2 regions of the Schlesneria paludicola DSM 18645 genome follow, and region 2 is predicted to be linked to the other one. Evidence: riboswitches for the same ligand, from Rfam matches in the RefSeq annotation. Region 2 holds a riboswitch; the other holds the start of a gene.

Region 1 (11,115 bases), 1.2 Mb from region 2:
ATCCCCGTTCCGAGAACCGAGATCAAGGTCGGTCAATGGGCATTGGCGCTCGGAAGAACGCTCGACAACGCGACGCCAAGTATTTCGGTGGGAATCGTCAGCGCCATCAATCGCGTTTGGGGGAAAGCGATTCAGACGGATGCAAAAACGTCCCCCGTGAACTACGGAGGGGCGTTGGTCGATGTCGAAGGCCGAGTTCTCGGTGTCATTGCCCCCCTTTCGCCGACAGGTTCGGGAGAAATGGCGGGCGTTGAGTGGTACGACGGCGGAATCGGTTTTGCCATTCCCATGGAAGAGACTTTTGCGTCGCTCGAACAACTGAAACAAGGGACCGACCTCCTGCCCGGCTTAATGGGAATTACATTCGCCGGAGGTCAGGCGCTCAACGTTCCTTGTATTGTCGACCGCGTACGATACAACTCGCCTGCACAGCAGGCAGGCCTCAAGACGAACGATCGGATCATTGAAGCCGACGGCGAGCGAATCGTCCGTGTCGCCCAGCTCAAGCACGTCGTTGGCCGCAAATATGCCGGTGAAACGCTCAAGCTCGTCCTCCAGCGGGGCGACCAGACGATTCCGACGGAGCTGTCATTGGTCGGGCGGCTCATTCCCTATGAACTTCCGTATCTCGGCATTTTGCCGGAACGCCATCAGGTCGAAGGGCCTGTCGTCGTTCGGTATGTGTTCAAGGACAGTCCGGCCGCGAAATCCGGGATCGAAAGGGGTGATCACCTTCGCGCGTACGAAGGGGCGGATCTCGCGGATGTTCAAGCATTGCGTGAACGCATCGGTCGCAGCCGCCCGGGAGACGTCGTCACAATTCGCTATGCCCGAGATGGTCGCGAGAACGACGTTCAAGTGACGCTGGGGACGGTGCCCGAGGCCGTTGTTGATGATTTGCCTACGGAGACGGCGGCAATACGGTCTGCACCCGGGCAAGACGTCAATGTCCCTGCTGAGCCGGCGAAAGAAAGACTTGCGGAAAAGCCGAAAGGCCAACTCCCGACAGGGCGTTTTACAGAAACACTTGCAGGGTACGATCACGACTACTGGGCGTATGTCCCAGAGACCTACGATCCTTCGAACGCGATGGGGCTCGTGGTGTGGGTCCACCCGAAGGGCGACACGATGGAAGCTCAGATCGTCAAACAATGGAAAAGTGTTTGCGATCGCCGTGGTCTGATTCTCGTCGCTCCTTTGGCCGAGAAGGTGGCGGCCTGGCAACCGGGCGAAGCGGGATTTATCAAAGGGCTGATCGGTCACATGCGTGAGCGATATACGATCGACAGTTCGAGAATTGTGGTCCACGCCCATAGCACCGGGGCGCTCATGGGGTGGTTACTTGCGACGCGATCGCGCGACGTCGTGCGTGGCGTGGTTGTCACCGCGGCACCCTTTGTTGGGCAACCGCCCGAAAGTGAGCCGGACCTTCGGCAGCAGTATTTCTTCCTGTGCGGCGACGAGGACAAATTGCTGCCTCGCGTTCAGCTTTCGGTCGCAGAGCTACGAAAGCTTCGACTGCCCGTGAGCTTCACATTGATCAAGGGCCTTGGACCAAAATATCCCGTGGATGATGCGATTGACGAAATCGGTCGTTGGGTCGACTCATTGGATCGGATATAATATTTGTTCGGGGTCAGGGACCTTCTCGAAGCGAAACACGATGAATACCGACGAGTTTAAATTGCGCGAAGTCAGCCGCCGCCAATTCCTGGGACGAAGTGCCCAGCAAATGGTCGGTGTCGGCGTCGTCGGACTCACGGCTTCGACTGCGACGGCCAAGTCTGGCTCCTGGGCCAGCGACCGTGTTCGCGTGGGTGTCATTGGAATCCGCAATCAGGGCAAGATTCTCGCCGGCGAACTGGCGAAACAAAGCGATGTCGAGATTCGGTCGCTGTGCGACATCGACGATTCTCAATTTGCACCAGCCGTGCACGCCGTTGTCGAGGCGGGGCGGCCTGCACCGGCGATCGAACGGGATTTCCGTCGATTGCTCGACGATCCCGCCATTGACGCAGTCGTTGTCGCGACACCGGACCATTGGCATGCGGCGATGACAATCCTTGCCTGCCAGGCAGGAAAGGATGTCTATCTCGAAAGTCCCTCGACGCACTTCGTCGCAGAAGGGCCGTTGATGATACACGCCGCATCCCAGGCGGGCCGTGTTGTGCAGGTTGGACTGCAACAGCGAAGCGGCAGTCATTTTCGGTCGGCCGTCGACTTTCTGCGTAGCGGTCGATTGGGATCGGTCAGGCTGGCCAAGGCCTGGATTGTGCATCGACGTCGCACGATTGGAAGAAAATCGGAATGCGAAACGCCGTTGCAAGTTGATTATTCCCAGTGGCTCGGCTCAGCACCGGCCCGGGATTTCAATCCAAACCGCTTTCACTTCAATTGGCGCTGGTTCTGGGATTACGGCGGAGGCGAACTCGCACATTGGGGCGTCCACATGTTGGATGTCGCCCGCTGGGGGCTGGGCGTAGAATCACCGACACGGATTTCCGCAGTCGGCGGTCAGTATGCGTTCGATGATGACCAAGAGACTCCCGATACGCTATCGGTCCAATATGCCTTCGAGAAAAAGACAATTCTTTGGGAGCACCGGCTGTGGTCGTCCCATGGGATCGAAGGGCGAAGTTCCGGCGTTTCATTTCACGGTGAACTGGGAACGCTGGTTGTCGATCGAGGTGGTTGGAAAGTCTATGACCACAGTGAAAATATCACTGCGGATGCGTCCGACTTGCTGACCACGCATTTGCGGCAGTTCATTGATTGCATCAAGAGCCGACAGACTCCTGCGGCCAGTTTGCAAGTGGGTCAACTGGCAAGCACTATGTGCCATCTGGGGAATATTTCTTATCGAGTCGGCCGAGAAATCACGTTCGACTCCGCCCGGCAAGATTGCGGCAGCGATCAAGCTGCCAATCAACTGCTCCGCGGAACGCTTCAGGCGGGCGTCGTCTAGGCAATGCACACCCGGGATGCTCCCCTGCTCCCCTGCTCTCGTCCGGCGCCGGCTGGTCCCGTAATCCCTGGGAAGATTCGTTGCAAATCGACCAATGGACGTTACCATGTGCGATCGACACGGGTGTCCGTAGACGAGTGTTCTACGGAAGAATAGGGAAGACGGTGTGAATCCGTCGCGGTCCCGCCGCTGTATCCGGGGACAAACGCCGCATAGGCCACTGAGCAGCAATGCTTGGGAAGGCGCGGTTAGTAGTGTGATCCGGGAGCCAGAAGACCTGCCCAGTTGTCAGATTCGTGTATCAACGACTTCGCGCTGAACGAACCGTTGTCTCTTGCTCTGCCTGGGCAGGCATTGACGTACCCTGAGTTTTCACTGCACGGAATGCGTGTGATGAAGACATCATTGGGTATGTCGGACGACCGTTTGTTCGTTGTCGAATCGTGATACCGTTCGATGCCACAACGGAGAATTGTCATGCCAGCTCTTTTGCGTCCTCAGGTCCGACCACGCCGACAGGGATTTACCCTGATTGAACTTCTGGTCGTGATTGCCATTATCGCGGTTCTCATTGCGCTACTGCTGCCCGCTGTCCAACAGGCGCGCGAGGCGGCGCGCCGAACCCAGTGCAAAAATAACCTGAAGCAACTGGCTCTGGCACTGCACAACTACGCCGAAACCTACGCGGGAAGCCTGCCCTGCTATCGGATTGATGATGGCAAATTCATTGCCAATGCCTCTGCATACCCATCGGTTGGACAGGTTCGCTTCTGGTTCGGAAATGTGAACTATGATGAACCGGTCACGGCCAAACAACTTGATTTCAGCAAGGGGCAATTGGCTCCGTATATGGAAACGAACTACTCCGCCTATCAGTGTCCCAATTTTGGCCCCCCCCAGGTTGATCTCGTCCGGTTTGGCCAGATGGCCTGCGGATACGGCTTCAACGGGCGGTACTTGGGTTATGGAATCAAGTACGACTTCTCGAACTATCCCGCGTTCAGCGTGAAGGCCGATTTCAAGCAACTGCGCGACGTGATGCAAATGACTCAGACGGTTGTGTTTGGTGATTCGGCCCAAGTGGATTTCTCGCTGACATTTCAAGAAAACTGGCTTCTCGAACCGCCAAGTCAAAACTTTGCCACGACTCATTTTCGTCACACCGACACGGCCAATGTTGCTTTCATGGACGGCCATGTGGAATCACGCAGCCGACACTTTGGGATTCAGGTGCCCGGATCGAATTACATGGCGCAGCCGCAAGCCACCAAGATGGATGCCAAACGACTGGGGTTTGTGAGTGACGGGAACTTGAATGATCCGCTGAAACAGGACGAACTGTACGATCTTCAGTAGTGCATCGTGGTTTCATGTCAATCCAATCGCCTTTGCGATCAACCGTCGATGGAACAGTTAACATGGTTTATGTCCGCTCCATTCTGGTGCTGGCCATTCTCATTGCCGTCATGCGAATTGCCACTCCGTTGCTCTTCAGTGGGGCGCAACCGGTTCGCGAAGACCAGCTTCAAGAAATTGTGTACGTTGATACGAAATCGGGTGAATCCTTTTTGCTTCGGGCCCGAAACTCGCCCGAAGCGCACCCAGGTACCGGCGAACCAACCCTTGTTCCCGGGATGTATTGCGAGAAGTGTCAAGCGTGGAAACCTGTTGGTTCGATGGAACAACTGCAGACGGGCAATGGGACGCGAAACTGCCCGGTGCATAAAACGCCGCTCGTTCGCGAAGGGCCACTGCCCGAGCGGTTTTAGGTACGGATTTCGCTTGCGAAGCGAACGCGAATTCGCCTAAAGTCCTGGCTTCATTTGTCAAACGAAGAAAACATTGAAAAAACTCGTGAACATGGTCGGTGCTACCATCGATTCAAAGGGAACTGAAATGCCATCGAAAGTGAAATTTGTGATTGGCATGTTGGCCTTCACAGTCGTCTTACGTCTGTTGCCGTACTTTCTGACCACATACAACGTGACGCTTAACCCCACGGTGATCTACTATCCTTGGCACTTCATGCCCATGATGGCGATCTGTCTGTATTCGGGGGCATACCTGGCAGACCGTCGCTGGGCCGTTGGCCTGCCGCTGATCGGATTGTTCGTCAGCGACCTGAGTATCTGGGCGATGACAGGGAATTTCTCCTGGGCGTTCCAAGGCGATCGCTGGTCCGCCTATGTCTGTTACTTGCTGGCAGCCATGATGGGAGCCGGCCTCAATCGCCGCAGTTGGCCCGCACGCGGTGTCGACGCATTCACACGTGGTGTTCTGGCCGAGGTCCTGTTTTTCGTCGTGACCAACTTCGTTTACTTCTGCATTCAATCCGACCTTCCACACTCGCTGGCTGGACTTTACACCTGCTACCTGAATGCGATCCCGTTTGCTGGGCAGGCATTCTTGAGCACCGCGTTTTACAGCGTCTTGGTGTTCAGTCCACTCGTCGTGCGCACGAAAGAGATGGCTCTGGCTGGCAAGCCCGAATTGCAATCGTCGATGGCACGCTAAAGCGTGATTCTCAGGCGAGAACCGAGATGATGTCATGATGAGGCTGTTCGCGAGAACAGCCTCATGCTTTTGATTCACACACCGAATGCGATTCGGCTTTCTCGGAATGGAAATTGACTGCGGGCGAACTGCGGGACACGCAGGTCAGCCGTCCGCTCCGTCGCCCCCCCTTGTACGCATCGCACAAGCGGCGTCGTCATCCCGTTCTGGCGAGAAGACGAGCATCGTCCACAGGCTCATTGGCCTACTTGCCGCGAGTTCACCACCACGTCATTCAGGTTTGAAGTTCGGAGAGGACTATCCGCCCACCTTCTTGCGAGCCATTTCCAATCGCATCTTGACGTCGTCCATTTGAGGGAAGTTTGGGAACTCCTGCATCAACCGTTCGTACGTCTCAATCGCCTGCTTCCATTCGCCCTGGTTTTCATCACAGCGGCCTGACATTAATAGTCCGAACGCTTGCCAATCCGGAAACTTATACAGGCTATAGACCTTGTAATACGCAACGAACGCGGAGCTCCATTTCTCTTGCAGGAAGTACGTTTCGCCAATCATGAACTGGGCTTTGGCCGCAGTTTCTGTTCGGTTTGCCGCAGGATTCGCCAGCACCCGCTCAAATGCCGCGCGGGCGTCCTCAAATTTCGCCTGCTGTTTGTAGCTTCGCCCCAGGACCTCTTCGGCCTGATAGAGGAATGGTGACTTCGGTGCTCGCAACTTCAGTTCTTCAACTACGGTGCGGACTTCATCTTCGTGTTGTTCGCGGAAATGAATCTCGGCGAGCAAGACCCACACGCGATCAAACCATTCGGTCTGGGCGACCTCGGTATTTCCTGCTTCTTTTCGCAGGCTATTCAGAATCTCTCTTGCGGCAGTCAGTTCATCGGGCGTGGGCTTGGCCGCCGTCAAGTACGACTCGGCCTGACCGTATGCGACGTAGTAACGATGAATGCTGTTGGGGAATTGCTCCTGCAACTGCTGACCGATCGCTTTGACATCGGCCCAGCGCTGCTGGAATACGGCCAGTACCACAAGCTGGTACAACGACCATTCTTTGACTTCGTCGGTGCTCTGCGGGCTCGTCGCGAGCTCTTTGAACGCTTTCTCGGCCTCTTCAAATCGATTCGCATCGAAGTCGCTCTCGGCCAGATGCAGTTTTGCATTGTTCGCAAACACGCTTTCGGGGGCGTCTTTGATCAGGCGGCGCCAGATCACTTCGGACCGCTCAAACCGTTGATTCTCGTGGTTCAAGATCGCCCACTCGTAGAGACGCTTGTCGAGCTCTTTCGCTTCAGGAAAACGCGTCAGTAACGCTTCGTACGCAGCGTCCGCCTCGTCGATTTTATTCTCTTTCGTTAGAATTCGGGCGACCCACCAACCCGCCTTGTAGGCGTACTCCAGTGGCGGCTCAAGCTCTGCTCCGCGAGCAGCTGGTTGAGCTTCTGGAAGTGATTGAAAGATCTGTTGGAAGTAGCCCATCGCCTTTTCGGGCTGCTTGGCTTTCAGCCAGGACTCTGCACGATAGTACGCGCACTCGGCAATCAAACTGAGATTCGGGAATTCGTCGACGATCTTTCCGAAAGACGTGGCGGCGTCTTCAAATTGCTGCTGCGAATACTGAGCGAGTGCCACGCCGCGTAGTGCGTAGGCTTTCTTTTCTGGCTCGGCGACAAGGTCGGCAAGCGTTGCATAGTATCTGGCTGCTGCAGACCATTCCTGCCGTGCTTCCGCCGCTTCGGCGAGTTCTTGAAGCGTGAGGCTTGTCAGTGCATGTTTCGGGTGCTCTTTGGTCAATCGTTCGAGTGCCGCGACAGCAATTGTCGTGTTGTTCAGGCCATCAGCGGCCAGGGCTTGCAGTGAAAGGGCTCGTGCCCGTTGTCGCCCACTGGGGACAAGGTCAAGGTACGACTGAGTCGAGACCACCGCCGGTTCATAGTCTTTCAATTGATACTGACAATCGGCTTGCAGCACGATGGCGTCGACGAAGTCGCTTTTGGCTCCGTCTGCCACCACTTGCTGAACCAGCGGCGCAATCAGCTCAATGGCCTGAGCTGGCTTTTCCTGCAGTTGACGAGTCAACGCGAGATAGTACCGCGCCTGTCGTTGCGTTCGTGGAATCGTGCTTTCATTCAAGACATGGTCGAAGTGCTGTGCCGCGGATTCATAGAATGCGACGACATCACCATTCGGCTTCTTGTCCCGCTTCGCCGCCCCCGCCCGTACCAGATCGAGTCGACCGCTCAACATTTCGACTTGCAGGCGAAGGCCGCTCTGGGGGAATTCCTGTCCAAAACGAGCTAGCAGTTTTTCGGCCTCGGGCAGATCGCCGGCGTCGATCGATAGCTCGATCAGTGCGTGCAGGCTGTCATCGGCTAAGTCTCCGGTGGGGAACTTGGCCAGAACTTGCTCAAAGTACTGACGCGCTTCGACAGGATGCTGCTGATAGCGTTCACAGAGCGCCTGCTCAAACGTGATCGCTTCGAAGAGGGGCAGGTCTTTCGCACCCGCAGCCGCCGTTTGGAGGACTTCGGATGCCTTCGAGTAGTCTCCAAGTGACTTCAGGCTGCGGCCCAACCAGTAACTCGCCGTGGTCACTTGTGACTTCTCTTTGGAAACTCGCTCGAACTGGCGGGCAGCCTCGGCAAATTTGCCTGACTGATAGTAGGCATATCCCAGATTAAGCTGGGCCTGTGGAAGTTGTGGGCTTTGAGGGAAGTCGTTTGCAAACTCCGAATACGAAGCAATTGCCTCGGGGTATTGTTTTCTCTCAAAGTAGATCGCCCCCAAATGCAACTGCGCATCGGCAGCGCGTGCGCCATCCTTCTTTTTCGCAAGATCCAGATACTGCCCGATGGCATCGTCGAATCGTTTCAACAGCTCGAGAGATCGGGCGCGGCCAAACTTGGCGTCGTCAATCAGTCGTCCCCGAGGGAACTTCTCAATCGAGCGATCAAAGACCGGTAACGCGGCAGCGGGATCCTTCTGTCTCAGGATCGTGTCACCCAAATACGGTAAGGCATACTCACACATCGCGTCGCCCGGGAAGGTCTCGACAAACTCCTCAAGTTCCACCCGGGCGTTGGTCCAGTCATCCATCAGATAGCTACATTCGCCGATGCGATACCGCGCCTGACCCAGATTGGGGTTCTGCCGATTTTCGTCCGCGAAACGTCGAAGTTCATCGCGAGCCGCCTTGTAGTCCTCGAGCTTGCCGAGTGTCAGTCCAAGATACAGGCGAGCCAGGGGTGCCTTTTCGTGCTTGGCGTGATTGACCAGGAATTGTCGGAACTGTTCGGTAGCCGGTTTCCACCGGCTCTGATTGAACAGGCTGACCGCGACGTTGTAGTCGTCCAGGCCCTCATCCGCGCGGGCGATACACGAGAGCGACATCCAGCTCATGGCGACGAGCAAGATGAGTGTTCGCACTGTGACACTTCGCCCGATCAAAACACCCGCAGCTCGTGATTGGTCAAGGTCGATTGTGACGCGATTGCGTGTGGTCGCAATCGAACCGTTTTTCGCGAGACTTGCCAGGCTTTCGGCACACGAAACGTCGCTCATTATTTCAGACCTCTCACGTCGCCTGCACTCGAACAGAAGGACTTCTTCACGCGTTCGAGGCCACTCCAAACACGCTCGAAGCGATAATACCTCTGGTGTCTCACAGCGGCAAATCGATTGGGCCTTTAAGATGCCAATCGGAACAGGTTCGCCGCTTGCGACCCGTCGACCCGCCGCCCCGAAACCCCTCCACGTCGGGCGAATGATGTAACCCAAACGATCGTAGCAAATTTCGAGTGTGGCAGCGGATAAATGACCGCCATCATGCTCGCATCTGATCGAATCAGAGATTACCATTCTGAGTTCGTGCGGAATTCCCGCGTTAATTCACATCGTCTTGGTTGGTTGAAAGCGCCCATGCAAGCACCCTCTGACGACATTCGCATCGCCACGGACGTCTTTCCGCCTCACCCCGGTTCCAAAGAAATGCCACGCTGGGACGGCGGCGAGCTTCCCGAAGCACCGGCGTTTTCATGGTGGAATCTGACCGCCATGCTTGGACCGGGGCTGGTCATGGCGTCTGCCGCAATCGGCGGCGGCGAGTGGTTAACAGGGCCTGTCGTCACATCACGCTATGGCGGCGGACTACTTTGGCTCGCTGCAATCAGTATCTTTGTTCAGGTGATCTATAACGTCGAGATCAGCCGGTATACGCTGTACACGGGCGAACCCATTTTCACCGGAAAGTTTCGCACCCTGCCCGGTCCCAAATTCTGGCTGTTCATCTATCTGGTCCTCGACTGCGGTTCATTCCTACCCTATCTCGCTTCCAGTACTGCTGTGCCCCTCTCGGCGATCTGGCTTGGCGAACTTCCCAACGACCTAAATCCCTCCCACGTCCAACTGAAGCAGTTCCTGGGATGTGCCACCTTTTTGATCGTCATGCTGCCGTTGATGTTTGGCGGCAAAGTCTACGATTCGATCAAGCGGATCATGACGTTCAAGCTGTTCTTCGTTGGTGGCTTTCTGGTCTTTCTGGCCCTGTTCTATTCACGGTCGGACACCTGGACGGAGATCTTCAGCGGCTTTTTCAAAGTGGGGAACGTTCCCGTGGTCGCTTTGAAAGATCTCAACGGCGACGGAGTCCTCGATCAGGCAGATTCGATTCGCGACAACAATATCGACAATATTTTTGTCAGTATGGCTCAGGGCCGCGGATGGCCGAAAATCGATCTGACCTGGATCAGTTTCCTGACTGCCATGATCGCCATCTCGGGGAACGGAGGCCTGACGAATACCCCCATTAGCACCTACACGCGTGAGCAGGGGTGGGGGATGGGGAAACATGTCGGCGGCATTCCGAGTTTTGTCGGTGGTCAAGCCATTGAACTGTCGCACGTCGGAATGGTCTTTCCCATCAGTGCCGAGTCCTTGAAGCGGTGGAAGGGATGGGTCAAGCATGTCTCGCGCGAGCAGTTCTGGATCTGGATGCCTGCCTGTTTCATTGGCTTGGCGCTGCCCAGCATGTTGTCGGTTCAGTTTCTCCCCAAAGACAAACCGCTGAAAGAAAGCGAAAAATATCTGGCGGCAGCGATGACGGCGAACGGTGTCGCAGAAACCGTCACGGGAAAAGTCGAAACGGGACTGCCAGAAACCGCGGATGAAAAAGATGTCATGCTGGGCGTGAAAGCGTCACAACGTCCCTGGCCGAACTACATCTTCTGGTTCACCACGCTGTTTTGCGGGGTTCTGGTCTTGGGCACAAGCATGGCTTCGACCGCGGATGGCGTGCTCAGGCGTTGGATCGATGTCTTCTGGACGGGGTTACCGAGCCTTCGGAATTTGGAAACCAAACATATCAGCAAAGTCTATTTCTCGGTCTTGCTCGTCTATGCCACGGTCGGGTTGATGATGCTGATCTTCGTCGACTCGACGCAACTGCTGGTTTGGTCCACAATCATTTACAACTATGCCCTCGGCTTCAGTTGTGTCCATGTGATCTTCATCAATCAACTCTTGCTGCCGCGTGAACTGCATCCCCCGAAATCGCGAATCGCCGTACTTGCATTCGGAGGTGTGTTCTTCACATTCATGGCCGTGATCTCGATGTTGGCCACGTTTCAGTCAAAGGGCTACAT
Region 2 (11,115 bases):
GGCCGTCGATCGGCCTTATCGAGACTATCTACCGTATCTCGTAGCAAAAGGTGGACTGGTCACGCTGACCAAAGCCCTCGCCGTCGAACTGGCCCCGACCATCACCGTCAATGCGATCGCGCCAGGCGCTGTCGAACCGCCACCTGGAAGTACGGCCGCTCAGCTTGAACAGATTCGAGCCTCGTCCCTCTTGAATCGACTTGGCTGTGCCGACGACGTGAATCGCGCCGTGCTCTACCTGCTTGAAGGCACCGACTTCGTGACAGGCGAAATCTTCCGCGTCGATGGCGGACGTTTTCTAGGGGAAACCACGGGCGGCCTATGACGCCGCCAAGGTGCGCGCCAAAGGCGTTGCCCGATCGCAAAGACGCCATGCTCCTTTTCGTCATCGTCAAAGGGCTCGTTTTTCAACTGTCAGAGCCAGCCAAGACAGGACTTGGCCCCTCAGACAATCGCCATTCGACGGCGCGACAACTCATTCGCAGCAATCCGCCGCCGATCACACGCCATAGAACTTGGCGGCGTTGTCATGAAACAACTTCTTCTGGAACACAAGTGACCGATCTTTCACGATCAGTTTCAGTGCGTTGACCCATTGAGCGAACGAAGCACGCAGGGTACAGACCGGCCAGTCCCCCGCGAACATCACTCGATCTTCACCGAACGCATCCAACGTGTCGTTGATGTTCGGCGCAAGATCTTCGGCCTTCCAGTCCTTGTTTGCCGTCACGACGATTCCAGACACCTTGCAAACGACATTCGGGCGGGCTGCCAATTCTTTCATACCCAGCTTCCACTTCGACCGAAGTGCATCATCTGTTGAGGTGACGCTCATGTTGCCGCAATGATCCAGGACGAATCGGGTCTTCGGACACTGATCCACAAGTTTCACCGCATCAACCACTTCCCCGGGCCGCACACACAGGTCGAAACTCTTGCCGAGTTCACCCAGTGTCTGGATGCTTTCAACAAACTTGGGTTGCAGGCAGTAACCGGGCGGCGTCGAATCACCATGCAGCACCTGACGAATGCCTCGAATGTACTTATCATTCGCAAATTTGCGAATATAGGCATCAAACCCGGGCGTTCCCGGTCGTCCGGAAATGACCGCGGCACGCATCGGATTGTCGCCGCGCTCGCAAAGCTCCGTGACATAGGCCGCTTCAGCGACCTGCTGTTCCGGTATGACGTCGACTTCCATGTAGATGGTTTTGACGACGTTCAATCCTTTTGTCGCTTCCAGGTAGTCCGACATGACAAAGCTGCGTTGCAACGGCTTCGTCTCTGGACCTTTGTGCCACGGCAGCGTGAACTTCGTCAGATCCCACAGGTGCTGATGCGTATCAATGATGGGGAGTTGATCTGGCATAGGTTGATCCTGAGCAGTGACAGCCGATACGAGTCCCGAGGCCAAGGTCGCGGCCGTCGCTTGTGTGGCTACCGTTGTCAGAAAATTTCGACGCGAAACGAATTCGTTCATGAAGCGATTCCTGAAGTGTGGTAAACCCGCTTGAAGTCTCGTTCGATCAGTAAAAGAAACAGACGAGATCCGACTTTTCCCGCAGGCAGGTTTCGAGCCACTCCCGGACCTGCTCGGCGGCACTTCGAATCTCTTCCACCTCGGAATGCGTGATCGCCGCCAGTCGCTCGTCGGTCAACGCCTCGAGCGCCGCGGGGATTTCGGCCCGATTGACATAGCCGATATAAGGAAAATCGTCGATGTCTGGAATGTCGACGGGCGAACCGCGATAGATCAGGTGTCCGAAGATCGAGAAGGTTTCAATCGGTACCCCGACTTCCAGCAGTGCGTCATTCACCGTCTCTGCCCAAGTCATCGGCACGCTCGCCCAGCAATCATTGGGCAAGAAATTGCCATAGAAGGAACAAAGCATTTCCAAAGCGTAGCCGTACTTGGCTCCTTCATAGTCCCAACGTTCTTCGTCCATAATCAGGTGGCGCAGCGCCGCATCCAGCGCCAGCTCAGGATCGAATTCGTCGTCCTCGTTCGCTTCTTCGACTTCTTCGCGATCTTCCAGAAGTTCATCTTCGAACTCTTCACGAAGCTCAAGCAATAACGATTTGCTTCGTGAGCCAACAACCTTCTGAATCTGGGGCAAGCTCACCGCAAATGGCGTCACGCCGTGACTCATGTCGAACCTTTCACAGCAATGGAAGATCGACCGGCAACCCGCTGGCGGCACTACGTGCCACCGCTTCGGTGAACTCCATATATTGCACACCGCTCGGGAACGTGGTCCTGGTCACAGGCTCTTCCCCACGAATGGCACCGATAAATTCTGCTTCGACGCGCCAGCCGCCAATCTTATTCGCGGGGGCAACCAGCTCACGCAACTGCGCATCACCCACGCGTCCGATCAGGATTCGTTCCTGTGCACCAAACAACACCTTCACGGTGCCTGAACTGCCGTAGAGATGAATCTGCTTGCCGGGACCATGCAGATCGATTCCACTGAAGTGATAGACCCCTCGCGCTCCCCCCGGCAACTGAGTCAGCACCTGAACGCTGTCGGGGACGGTCACCTGGCGATTTCCGGGTCCATTCGGATTGGGCCGCACGGGCTCGAACGTTTGTGTTTGGGCAAACACGCGTATCGGTGCGGGAACCCATCGCAAAAGCGTCTCGTGCATGATTCCCAGGCTCAGCACATTGAAGCCGCTGATTTCCGCATCTTGACGCCAATGCAGAAAACGCGAGTAATCATGGAACTGGTCATCGGCACCGATGACGACCAGTTCGCGCAGCTCGCCAATGAAGCGATCGCGCATCAGTTGCAGCATCTCGGCATCGCATGGCAGACCAAACGGGCTGGGAACGACCATCGCAATCCGGTCTGGATGAGCGTCGGCAACAGCCTGCATCTGACGAGCTTCAGCCACATTGCGGGCCATGCGCGCTTCGCACAGCACATGCTTACCTGCTTCCAGGGCAGCACAGGTGATCGCGCAGTGCATGTTCGGCCAGGTGCCGATCACCACCGCGTCGATACCTGGATCGGTGACCAATGCCTGCCATGTGGCGAATTGTTTGGGAATTCCGAGTTCCGTTGCAGCGCGTGCGGTGGACTCAGGAGTCCGATTGACGACTCCCGCCACGCTCACACCAGGAACGGCTCGCAAACCGGGAATATGATGACGTCGCGTGTTGTCACCCGCGCCAACCACGCCAACCCGAATGGAAGAAGAACTACTGGCCGCCATGCGCTCTATTGCCCCACATAATGCGAGTCTGAGTGAGAATGCCCCTTGCGAACAAAATCGAACGAGGGAAAGGCGATTATTCTAACGGCGAACCATTTCCTCCGCCATAAGCGGAGACTTGCGCACGCCGCAAGATCTGAGACACACCTACCGATCGACTTCGATCTTCTGAGTACCCAGGAACTGACGGATATGCCATCCTAAGCGTCCAAATGATTCATAATCACGCGAATTCAATGAATTCCGCTCACTAATCGAACGGTTACCAGAGTCGCATCGGAAACGAGGTCGGGGATCGCTCGCGTCGAGACAGTCAACACCGCCAGCCCGGCACAGGCACGAATGGCAAGTTGCGATGAGTTCGCCGGCGATGAAACGCCGCGATTGGCAAAAGCCAACGTCAGATCCACTAGAATCATGGTCGCGATCACCGGCAATGCCACCCGAATCGCAAATTGCAGCGAGAACTGAACCACCCCCCCGAGCAGTTCGATCGCTGATAGCGACCCCCAACTGCATCCCGCCGGGATTGTTCGAAACGATTGAATCAGACACCCCAGAATCTGTTCACCGCCGCCGATCGGCTCAATCAAGAGAAAAGTCGCGATCCCCAGCAACTGAATCAGTGTTCCTCCAGCCGATTCTCCCGATGACCATTCTGGATTGTAGATCGCCCCCATTCCCAATCCGCTATGCCGATCCAGCAGTTCCCCCGCCAGCCGAAGTCCGGCCATGATCGTCAGGATGCCGATCCCAAACAGCGTGCCAAGTCCCACTTCGCTGGCGATCAAACAAAGCATCCCCGTCGCCGTCGCCAGACTTCCTTCCATGGAAGCCGAGAACGCCGTCAATTCGACCTCGGCAATGACAGTCCACGACGTCACCAATAACGGGGCGATCAACAGCGCGAGAATCACGACGATCCCCAGGCGCACCGTCCAGGGAATTGAGCTTGGCATCAGTTGCGGCGCCACAATGAATGCACCCGCCAGCCGACTCGCCACCAGCACAAACATCAACGCCTGCTCTGCACCGCCAAGAGCCGCATACTGCAAGAGCAACCGCCCCCAGGGATCAGCGAGCAGTTGGGTGATCAGTTCGTTCATCGCATTCGACAGCCGAAAGAGGGATCAAAAGAGATCCGGTGACTCGTGTTGCAAAACAAGGTTCGTTGCAAACGTCGAACGCAATCTCACGAATTGCAACTCGAACCGTTGGACGACCGGACGCTAGATCGAACCGGGAATCCCACGAATCAAGTCCGTCGCGTATTCCGTCAGCCGACTGATTCCCCACGGCAACAGAAACAGGATGACGAGTGACATGACGACGAATTTGGGAATGAATGCCAGCGTTTGATCGTGCATCTGAGTGGCGGCCTGCAACATTCCCACGATCAGGCTTGTCGACAAGGCCGCTAGCAATATGGGGCCACCGACAATCAACGCCAGCGTCAGGGCCGTTTGGCATAACTCCGCGGCAAGTTCGGCGGTCATCTTTTAAACCAATCTCGTTTGAAAACTCATCCTAAAACAGAAGCCAGAATCGGCGATCTGGGTATGGGAACACGCAATTCGTTCGGCTCGCTCTGCACTGTGAAATCCGCGGTCGATCACGCGACCCGCACACTTTCAAGCAACATTCCCACCGTCAGAAACCAACCATCGATCAGGACAAACAGCAACAATTTAAACGGCATCGAAATTGTGGAAGGGGGCATCATTGTCAGTCCCAGACTGGTCAAGATTGTGGCCACCACCAGATCAATCACCAGAAACGGCAGAAACAATTGAAAGCCGATCAGAAACCCCACCTTTAATTCGCTCAACAGATACGCCGGAGCCAGGACCGTAAACGGAACATCGTCGTAGCTTTCGGGCGGACTGGAATCGCGATTCGATCGCGATTCGCTGTCGACGGGGTCGGGTGATTGTTGATAGTCCAACAGCATCCAGACCGCATCGGCATTGCCAGCCATGTCAATCTGTTCGCTCATGAAACCTCGAACAGGTTTCAATGCACGATGAATCGCTGTCGTCTCATCGATCACGACCTCGCCCGGCGCGGGATTCGTATAAGGTCGGATTCCTTCCTGGTAGCTGCGTTGCCAGATGGGCGACATCACGAGAAACGTCAGAAACAAGCAGATCGCCGACAGCACGTGACTCGGCAGCCCATGCTGCGTTCCCAAGGCTTGACGCAAGAGCCCCAGCACAACGATGAAACGCACAAAGCACGTCGTCATCATCAGGATCGAAGGAGCCAGACTGAAAACCGACATTAGCGCAACAAGCTTCAGAGACGCGCCCAATTGTTGGGGCGAGATCCCCGAGGTTGAATCACTGGACTCGCCAGTCTGCATTTCCAGCGATGCCGGCTGAATTTTAGGAACACGGCTCTCTGGAATCGCTTTCGGTTGCTCGCGTAGCCGCGTCGTGACACTGCCGGGACGAGCGGGCTGGGCATGAGACACCTGCGTCGATAGGAAGATCAGTCCCAGACCCAACAGGATCGTCAACACGCGCGGCGCGCTCGGAATCGATCGGGACGACATCGCGCGTGACACGGTTTTGGTGGCGACGCTTGCCAGCGTCTCCGATTTAGATTCCTGATCGCATGCACGGATCAGCCGCTCGACTTCGACCGGGTCGTCGATTTCACTGAGTGTCCTGACGCCATCGCCGCCGACGCCAAGCAGCAGGACGCGCGATCCTAGTCTGACCAGATGAACAGACGCACGCGGTTCGAGAGTTCGGCGGCCCAAGACTTCAAGGGCCTCGTCGGGCAGTTGTTGTGGGCCGCGAAATCCATTGCGTTTCATCCAGCGCCCCGCAACAAACAGGGCTCCGACGATCAGACTTAATGAAACGGCCGTGCTGATCAGACTGTTTGAGGCGGAGATCGATTTGCTTTTTCCTGATGTCTCTGACGGCCCGTTGACTCGCGCGGGAAGTGGCAGCGCGCGCGGCGTCTCACGCGATCGGAATCGGGAGTCGTCTTGCGCCGAAACGGACGCGATCCCGATCAATCCGACTGCGAGGGGAAACATCAGCATGAACAGTCGCCGCTTCCCTGGTGCGAACTGCTCACGTGGGAACTCAGTCATCACAATTCCATTCACTCCCGAACGTCCGGCAAAATCTGCCGAACATTCAGCGAGTGAAATACCTGCGATCGGCATTTACGACAAGATCAGGTTGCAAACCCATCGCCGGAGATCGCTTTCACGAGCATCAGAAGGTCGTCGAGGTCAAAAACCATCGCTGATCATCTCACTTCCCTTGTAAGAGAAAATTGCAGAGAAGGTCACATTGTTCATCGACTGCGACAGAAATCGCACAGAACCATCGCAGAACAGAAAATGTGCTCCCCCCGTGTGATAGCTGTGGAAGTCCTGGTGTCCGACGTCACATCCTAAAAGCCCGAGCGTCCCGTTTGCTGATGTCATTTGAGTCGCGGTCACCACGCACGAGCTCCATGTCGACGTGCGTGCAAAACTGAGATTCAGTCCCGCGCTCTGATCCATAACATTCTTATGGCTGGCCCACGTGCCGAAAATCGCGTTGGGCGCTTCGCCGACCAACGTCGTGTAGCCCGTGCCATCGACCATATCCCGCAACCCCAGCGTCAACGACAGGAACGACGCATTCGGTTGAAGCATCATGGTGCCGCGCGGGTTTCCTGAAAGATCACCGAGAGTCGAGTAGTTGTTCTGACAGTTCGTGGCTGGGTAACAGCGTACACCGCGTTCGCCCCAGTTGCCGGAGTAGTCTGAGCGAGCGTACTGCGGTTGCGAGTTGACGGCGTCGCCATTCGCCCTGAGAAGGGGAAGGTTTACCGACGGGCACAGAAACACGGACAGCATCGTTTGGGCTAGCTTCTGATTGTTGGGCTGTAAATACCACTGATTGAAGTCCCACTGCTGATACAGGTTTGACTGATCGAGATGCGGAAGGAGTGCGATGCCCCAACTGACGACGCGACACGCCTTGGCATTGGCGGTTTCATAAAGCGCCGATGACGCGAGACTTCCCCCGTAACCTCCCTTGGGGAAGCAGTTGAAGATTTCATGATACGAATGAAATGCAATCCCCATCTGCTTCAAATTGTTTTTGCACTGCGTCCGCCTTGCCGCTTCACGGGCCTGCTGCACAGCTGGCAACAGCATCGCCACCAGCACAGAAATGATGGCAATCACGACCAGCAGTTCCACCAGCGTAAAACCGTTGGACGTACCTGCAACATATCGCGGCCGTGTATCACGTTGAACGCCTCGACGATCTAAAGCTTCTCGAACCTCTGTCCTTTTTTCGTTGGCATGACTTTGGTGGAATTCAATCGAACACATCTCGCGCATCTCCTGTTCGTACCCTCCGGTACGAATTGACGACCATGCGGGACCTTCGAGAGAGAAGGGAAGATCGAGAGATTCGGGGGCAACGAGCAGAGATGTGTAGAGGCACGCGCGCGGACAAACGACTTGCCAGCGCTCCCCTGGGCACACATCTCATCAAAGTTGATGCGCATTCCTCGACCGACCTTTCCCTAGAAGGTCCGGCAATTGAGGATTCGGCGTGACGACACGTAGTCGCCCTGACAAAGAAAACCGAATCACTCAGCCGCTGGCAGGTCTTCGGACTCGCGGACATCCAGCACGTCCAATCGGACATCCTGCTTTCTACTGGCCATCGCTTCCCAACTCCGTGGAGTCAGTGCTTGATGATGGCGGTCGTTTCCGCTTACCGCTGCGGGGCAGTCCCGGACTCACACCGGGTTCCCTCTTCGTGCTCCAATCTCTTGGAAGCAACCAGCAACGCGGGGGATTAAAGCGAAGCTCTTGCGGAAAATCCACCCGCTTGGACAACACACCAATCAAATACGATGAAACGGGGCCTCGAACTATTCCCAATTCAAAGTCGACGCGCTTTGATACTCAGTCACGCGAGTTTCGAAGAAATTCTTCTCTTTCGAAAGATCAATCGTCTCGCTCATCCAGGGAAACGGATTCGACGATCCATACTGTGTGGGAAGGCCAATTCGTTCGAGACGACGATCGGCGATGAACTGGACATAATCTCGAAACAATTCGGCGTTCAATCCCAGAATGCCGCGCGGCAAAACATCGCGGGCGTATTCAATCTCCAGCTCGACGGCATGCTTGACGCGTTCGATCATTGCCTGCTGAAACTCGTCGGTCCAAAGCTCGGGATTCTCGCTACGGATGCCGTTGATCAGGTCGATCCCAAAGTTCAGATGAATTGTTTCATCGCGAAGGATGTACTGAAACTGCTCGCCGATGCCAGTCATTAAATTGCGACGATGAAACGACAAGACCATCACGAATCCAGTGTAGAAGAAGATCCCCTCCATGATCAGGAAGTAGCCGATCAGATTCTTGAGAAAGGTCTGCGCGCCCTCGAAGGTGTCCGTCGAAAAGCCCTCATCAAGAATCTCGGCGGTGAGTTCCATCTCCAGTGCGTCCTTGCGGGCGATCGCAGGAACCTCGTGGTACATATTGAAGACTTCCCCTTCGTTGAGCCCCAGGCTCTCGACGATATAGAGGAATGTATGCGAGTGAACGGCCTCTTCGAATGCCTGTCGCAGTAAATACTGCCGGCATTCGGCATTGGTCACATGCCGGAAGATGGCAAGGACCAGGTTGTTACCGACCAGACTTTCGGCGGTCGCGAAGAAGCCCAAATTTCGCAGAATCACTCGACGTTCATCGTCGCTTAGCTTACTCGACTTCCAGGTTTCAATATCCTTGTGCATGGGCACTTCTGTCGGCATCCATTGATTCGCACAGCCGTTGAGATAGTGTTCCCAGGCCCACTGGTACTTTAGTGGCATCAATTGATTGACATCGACCTGATGGCAATTGATCAGTCGCTTCTCTCGAGCACTCACTCGCCCCGAGACAACACGAGGTTCATTCGAATCAGTCGCTTCGGACATCACAGCAGTATTCATCTTGGCCAAATTCCTTGGAAGCAGACGCACCGGTTGCGTCGTATTTGAAATGATTGTCTTTAGAATGAGAGGTCATCAAACCCGAGACGTCGCGATCGCTACTGACAGGATTCACAGGTCGGATCATCGAGCCTGCACGCAGCCGAAACGGCCGAACTGGTTTCGTCGCTTCGTTCGATTTCGATATCGCTGGACGAACTGCGGTTCTTCATCCACTTGGGCTGAACACCAAACCGATTGACGTCCAATGTCGATTTTTCCACTTGGGTCGCCGCAAGACTGCGAAGGTAGTAGGTCGTCTTCAGACCTTTTTCCCAGGCCATGAAGTACATGTCCTGCATCTTGCGTCCGTTGGGCTCGGCCATATACAGATTCAGCGATTGCCCCTGATCGATCCACTTTTGACGCCGTGCCGCGCATTCAATCAGCCATTTTGGTTCGATCTCGAACGCGGTCAGGAACCGCCGACGCAGTTCCAGCGGAATTCGTCCGATGTTCTGCAACGTTCCATCAAAATACTTCAGCTCATCCAGCATCTGAGCGTCCCAAAGGCCAAGCTCCTTCAGTTCCGCCACAAGGATTTCATTCACCTGAGTGAACTCGCCTGATAGATTGCTTTTAGCGTAAAGGTGCTTGTAGGCAGGCTCTATGGATTGCGAGACACCGATGATGGTGGAAATCGTGGCGGTCGGCGCAATCGCCAGCACGTTGCTATTGCGCATGCCCGATTCCGCGACGGCCTTGCGAACGACGTTCCAATCGAGCGTACCTTCGCGCTGCACGGGAACCTGTTCGCCGCGTTCCGCTTCCAACAGGTCCAGAGTATCGATCGGTAATAACCCTCGTTGCCATTTCGATCCGGCATAGCTGCCGTACGCACCGCGTTCGGCAGCCAGTGTCGCCGATGCCAGAATCGCCGCATGTGAAATGGCCTCCATACTCTGATCGGCAAACTCCACCGCCTGCTCGCTCGCGAAACTGATTCGTAATTTGCAGAGTGCGTCTTGAAAGCCCATCAGGCCCAGCCCAATCGGGCGATGCCGTCGGTTCGAATTCGCCGCTTCGGGCGTCGGGTAGTAGTTGATGTCGATGACGTTATCGAGCATCCGAACCGCGACCTTGACCGTCGCGCGCAATCGTTCGAGATCCAGTTGGCCATCCACAACATGTGCGGCAAGGTTGATCGAGCCGAGATTGCAAACAGCCGTTTCATCCGCCGAGGTGTTGAGCAGAATTTCCGTGCAGAGGTTACTGCTGTGCACGACTCCGACATGATCCTGTGGCGAGCGAAGATTCGAAGGGTCTTTGAACGTAATCCAGGGATGCCCCGTTTCGAAGAGTCGTGTCAGCATCTTCCGCCACAGTTCGGCCGCAGAGACGCGCCGGAACAGCAGCATTTCTCCGGCATCGGCCAGTCGCTCGTACTCGACATAGCGCTCTTCGAAGGCCTTACCATACAGATCATGCAGGTCACTCACTTCGTCCGGGCTGAACAGCGTCCACGATCCATTCTGACGGACGCGTTTCATGAAAAGGTCTGGAATCCAGTTCGCGGTATGCATGTCGTGCGTACGCCGCCGGTCATCACCTGTATTCTTGCGAAGATCTAGAAACTCCTCGATATCCAGGTGCCACGTTTCCAGGTAACTACAAACAGCGCCCTTGCGTTTTCCTCCTTGATTGACCGCGACCGCCGCGTCGTTCACGACTTTCAAGAACGGAATGACCCCTTGGCTGCGACCGTTTGTTCCATGAATGTGCGCGTTCGTCGCGCGGATATTCGTCCAGTCGTTTCCCAGACCGCCGGCCCATTTCGAAAGCACGGCGTTGTCGGCAATGACCTTGAAGATATGCCCGAGATCGTCACTGACGGTACTGAGATAACACGAACTCAGTTGCGGATGCGGAGTCCCCGAATTGAACAAG

The links. Region 2 has a riboswitch for cobalamin ahead of OSO_RS45235 (DUF1559 family PulG-like putative transporter). Riboswitches for the same ligand answer to the same signal wherever they lie in the genome.
Region 1: linked by a shared signal. The riboswitch ahead of OSO_RS0121420 (DUF1559 family PulG-like putative transporter) and the one ahead of OSO_RS45235 (DUF1559 family PulG-like putative transporter) in region 2 are both predicted to bind cobalamin.

The regions. Positions count from the first base shown of each region.
Region 1 covers NZ_JH636435.1:945,247-956,361, reverse strand. The annotation lists gene OSO_RS0121435 (PDZ domain-containing protein) at 1-1,623, shown strand, start outside; gene OSO_RS0121430 (Gfo/Idh/MocA family protein) at 1,664-2,965, shown strand; cobalamin riboswitch at 3,069-3,264, shown strand; gene OSO_RS0121420 (DUF1559 family PulG-like putative transporter) at 3,443-4,321, shown strand; gene OSO_RS0121415 (hypothetical protein) at 4,384-4,734, shown strand; gene OSO_RS0121410 (DUF6580 family putative transport protein) at 4,862-5,479, shown strand; gene OSO_RS0121405 (tetratricopeptide repeat protein) at 5,777-9,037, opposite strand; gene OSO_RS0121395 (Nramp family divalent metal transporter) at 9,395-11,115, shown strand, end outside.
Region 2 covers NZ_JH636435.1:2,101,971-2,113,085, forward strand. The annotation lists gene OSO_RS0126565 (SDR family oxidoreductase) at 1-325, shown strand, start outside; gene OSO_RS0126570 (amidohydrolase family protein) at 500-1,480, opposite strand; gene OSO_RS0126575 (DUF7691 family protein) at 1,527-2,150, opposite strand; gene OSO_RS0126580 (Gfo/Idh/MocA family protein) at 2,161-3,219, opposite strand; gene OSO_RS0126585 (flagellar biosynthetic protein FliR) at 3,453-4,325, opposite strand; gene OSO_RS0126590 (flagellar biosynthetic protein FliQ) at 4,449-4,715, opposite strand; gene OSO_RS50065 (flagellar biosynthetic protein FliO) at 4,832-6,325, opposite strand; gene OSO_RS45235 (DUF1559 family PulG-like putative transporter) at 6,470-7,567, opposite strand; cobalamin riboswitch at 7,827-8,046, opposite strand; gene OSO_RS0126605 (ribonucleotide-diphosphate reductase subunit beta) at 8,119-9,189, opposite strand; gene OSO_RS0126610 (ribonucleoside-diphosphate reductase subunit alpha) at 9,288-11,115, opposite strand, start outside.